Regions from separate parts of the Ancylobacter pratisalsi genome, predicted to be linked through region 2. Evidence: predicted binding sites of a transcription regulator. Region 2 holds the regulator's gene; the other holds the start of a gene.
What was found. The regulator LexA, encoded in region 2, represses DNA repair genes until DNA is damaged. The targets are predictions, from matches to a motif close to TGTTCNNNNTGTGTTCNG.
Positions count from the first base shown of each region.

Region 1: a site for LexA is predicted at 980-997, ahead of G3A50_RS12575 (DNA recombination protein RmuC). Genes of this name have one in related genera too.

Region 1 is NZ_CP048630.1:2,683,633-2,685,831, reverse strand. It holds gene fmt (methionyl-tRNA formyltransferase) at 1-328, opposite strand, end outside; gene def (peptide deformylase) at 379-924, opposite strand; gene G3A50_RS12575 (DNA recombination protein RmuC) at 1,028-2,199, shown strand, end outside.
Region 2 is NZ_CP048630.1:4,233,229-4,235,427, forward strand. It holds gene G3A50_RS19720 (ComEC/Rec2 family competence protein) at 1-293, shown strand, start outside; gene lexA (transcriptional repressor LexA) at 456-1,148, opposite strand; gene atzF (allophanate hydrolase) at 1,343-2,199, shown strand, end outside.

The sequences.
Region 1 (2,199 bases), 1.5 Mb from region 2:
AGGCATGAAGGTTGAGGCAGCCGAGCCGCGGCAGGTCGAGTATCGCCTGCGGCAGAATCCGCCCATAGGCCACCACCACGGCGACATCGGCCTCATGCGCGGCGAAGGTCGCGGCGGCCTCCTCGGTGCGAAGGCTCGGCGGCGTCAGCACCGGCACGCCGAACGACTCGGCGGCGCGCTGCACCGGGGAAGGAACCAGGTCGAGCCCGCGCCGTCCGCCCTTGGCCGGCGCCCGCGTATAGGCCGCGACGACCTCGTGGCCGCGCCCGACGATCTCGGCCAGCGTCGGCACCGCGAAATCCGGCGTGCCCATGAAGACGATGCGCATGGTGCCCTCGCAGCGGTGAAACGGGAGTGGAGGCGGCAGAGCGGGCGGCGTCAGGCGCCGTCACGCTCCTTCTCTTTCGCGATCTTGGTGAACTTCTTCATCACCCGGTCGCGCTTGAGCTTGGAGATGTGGTCGATGAACAGGACGCCGTTGAGATGGTCGATCTCGTGCTGCACGCAGGTGGCGAGCAGGCCCTCGGCGTCGATCTCGCGCGTCTCGCCGTCGAGATCCATGTAGCGTACCCGCACCCGCGCCGGGCGCTCCACATCGGCGTAATATTCCGGGATCGACAGGCAGCCCTCGGAATAGACCGACAGGTCCTCGGATTCGCCGATGATCTCTGGATTGATCAGCGCGATCGGGTTCTTCCTGGCCTCGCCGTCTTCCTCGTCGCTTTCGCGCTGGCCGACATCAACCGTGATCACGCGCTCGGGCACGCCGATCTGGACCGCCGCCAGCCCGATGCCGGGGGCATCGTACATGGTCTCGAACATGTCCTCGACAAGCGAGCGCACCTTCGCGTCGACCCGCACAATGGGGTCGGAAACGAGGCGCAGGCGGGAATCCGGAATGATGACGAGGGGGCGTACCGACATGATGGCGCTGAAATAAGCGTTGCGTGCCGCCGGGTCAACGCAGGGAATGCGTCCATGTTCGCCTTCTGTTCGCGTTCACGGCAAAATCTGCTACAAGCGCCGGATGGATCAGGTCCTTCTCGTTCTCCGCGGCCACCCTGTGACGCTGGCCGAGCTGCTGGCCGGCGTCGCCGTCGTGGCTCTCTTCATGCTGCTGATGGTGCAGCGCTCGGTGGCCCGCAGCGCCCGTGCGCGCGCCGATGAGGCCGACGAACAGGCGCGGCGCGCCCAGGAGACCGAAGAACGCCTCATCGCGCTCGCCCGCAGCCAGGCGGAAACCACCGGGCGGGTGCAGTCGATGACGGAATATCTGGCCCAGCGCCAGGGCGAGCTGGCCCGCGCCGTCGCCGAGCGGCTCGACGCCTCCTCTCATCGCATGGGCGAGAGCCTCGCCCGCGCCAGCGAGGCGACGCACGAAAATCTGGCGAAGCTCAATGAGCGCCTCGCACTGGTCGACCAGGCGCGCGCCAGTCTTGGCGAACTGTCCGGGCAGGTCATGAGCCTGCGCCAGACGCTGTCGAACAAGCAGGCGCGCGGCGCTTTTGGCGAGGGCCGGCTCCAGGCCATCATCGCCGACGGCCTGCCGCGCGACAGCTTCGCCTTCCAGCACACCCTGTCGAACAACCGGCGTGCCGACTGCGCGGTGTTCCTGCCGGGCGACGCCCGTCCGCTGCTCATCGATTCCAAATTTCCGCTGGAGGCCGTCACCGCCTTCCGCGAGGCGGAGCACGCCGAGGCGCGCCGGCAGGCCGAGGCCCGGCTGAAGCAGGATGTCGGCAAGCACATCAGGGACATCGCCGAGCGCTATCTCATCAGCGGCGAGACCCAGGACATGGCGCTGATGTTCGTGCCCTCGGAATCGGTCTATGCCGAGCTCAACGAGCATTTCGACGAGGTCATCCAGCAGGCCTTCCGCGCCCGCGTCATCCTCGTCTCGCCCTCGCTGCTGATGCTCGCGGTGCAGGTGGTGCAGGCGATCTGCCGCGACGCGCGGATGCGCGAGCAGGCGGACCTGATCCGCAAGGAGTGCGGCAGCCTCGTCGCCGACGTCATGCGCCTGCGCGATCGCATCGCCAATCTGGAAAAGCACTTCGGGCAGGTCGGCGAGGATGTGGCCCAGGCCGCGATCTCCGCCGACAAGATCGCGCGGCGCGGCGCGCGCATCGAGCAGCTCGAATTCGACACCCCCTCGCCCGCGCCGGCCGCCGCCGCGCGCACTCCCGCTCCCGACACCGA
Region 2 (2,199 bases):
GCCAGCACGGGGGGCTGGCGGCTCAGTATCTGGATACGAAAGAATGGGAATTGATAATGGCGCGACCGGCCGGGGCGCCACGGCCCTGGCAGCCACCTGCACCCGCCGCGGCCGATATCCTTCGCCGGTCCGCATCGGTTCCCGCGACCGATTCTACGATCAACCGTCCATCGATCCCAAGGGCACGGGGCGCGGCGGCGGTTCGGGAGGCGGATCCCGATAACGCTTCCACGCCCGATGTCGACCCTGGGGCCGACGGGCCAGACGATGCCGTGAACGCCTCGGAAAACTGAACCCTGAATACCCGCGTGAACCCAGGGAACCAAACAGACGCCCCGCCACCACTGAAATTACGCCGCGCCTTGCCGGATCACGCCGTCTCCCGTCGTCCCTCCACGGGATGCCGCGCCAGCCGGTCCCTCCAGCATTCGGCGCATCCGCGCGGCGTGGTCATGTCAGTAGCGCCGGAAAAGCCCGACAAGACGCCCCTGGATGCGGACCCGGTCGGGGCCGAAAATGCGTGTTTCATATGCGGGGTTCGCCGCTTCCAGCGCGACGGAGGCGCCCTTACGGCGCAGCCGCTTCAAGGTTGCTTCCTCGTCGTCGATCAGCGCCACGATAATGTCGCCGCTATTGGCGGTGTCGCTCTTGCGGATCAGGGCAAGATCACCGTCAAGAATCCCGGCCTCGATCATCGAATCGCCGCGCACTTCGAGCGCGAAATGCTCGCCACCGGCAATCATTTCCGGGGGCATGGAGATGGTTTGATCGCGGCTCTGGATCGCCGAAATGGGCGTTCCCGCCGCGATGCGGCCCATCACCGGGATCGACACCGAACGCGAGGCACTGTCGTCGACGGGCGCGCGCGACCGGCCGAGGCTGCCCTCAATGACATTTGGCGCGAAATTGCGCGAAGAGCGTGTGGGCTGGGAATCTTCCGGCAGCCGCAGGACCTCCAGCGCCCGCGCCCGGTTGGGCAGGCGGCGGATGAAGCCGCGTTCCTCGAGGGCCGTGATCAACCGGTGGATGCCGGACTTGGATTTGAGATCCAGGGCGTCCTTCATCTCCTCAAACGAGGGAGGCACCCCATCCTGTTTGAGGCGATCATTGATGAAGCGAAGCAGCTCATGCTGTTTGCGAGTGAGCATCGATCCTACTCCGTCCGTGCCGCGCAATGAAAACAAATCACGAACAAACACTATCCGTTCTTTTTGTGTTCCACAATCGGTAATTGGATCGCTAAGCGCCGGCAGTCGAGCCGCAATTCGTTGATCGTGTATGCAATGGCTTCCATTGTGCGCAAGTGTTGTGCATTATCGGGCGGAACAGGAAGGGTGACACATTGATCGGCACGATTTCGGACCTTCTCGCAGCGCATCGCTCGGGCGCTGCGCGTCCGGCGGACACTATTGCGCGCTGCGTCGAGCTCATCGAGCGACACGGTGATCCTGCCATTTTCACGTCGATCAGCCCGCCCAAGGCGATTGCGGCTGCGCTCAAGGCGCTGGAGGGCTTGGACCCGGCGACCCTGCCGCTCTATGGCATTCCCTTCGCCGTGAAGGACAATATCGACGTCGCCGGCCTGCCCACCACCTGCGCCTGCCCGGACTTTGCCTATGACGCGACGCGCGACGCGTCGGTCGTGGTTCGGTTGCGCCGGGCCGGTGCCATCGTCATCGGCAAGACCAATCTCGACCAGTTCGCCACGGGGCTGAACGGCACGCGCTCGCCCTATGGGACGCCGCGCAACGCGGTGCGGCCGGATCTGGTGCCCGGCGGTTCGAGCTCGGGCTCCGCTGTTTCGGTGGCGGCGGGGCTGGTGCCCTTCGCCCTCGGCACCGATACGGCGGGATCGGGCCGCGTGCCGGCTGGGCTGAACAACATTGTCGGGCTGAAGCCCAGTCTGGGGCTGATCTCGACCAATGGCGTCGTGCCGGCCTGCCGCACGCTCGACTGTGTCTCGGTGTTTGCCTTGTCCGTGGAAGATGCGTTTGCGGTGCTGCGCGTCGCCGCGGGTCCCGATGACGCCGATCCGTTCTCACGCCCGCTTCCCGTCGGCCAGCCTGGGGGCTTTCCTGCCAAGCCGCTTCTGGCGGTGCCGCGCCGCGAGGATCTGGTCAGCTTCGGTGATCGGCTGGCCGAGAAGGCCTTTGCCGCCGCCGTCGCCCGTTTCCAGGCTCTTGGCGCCCGGGTCGAGGA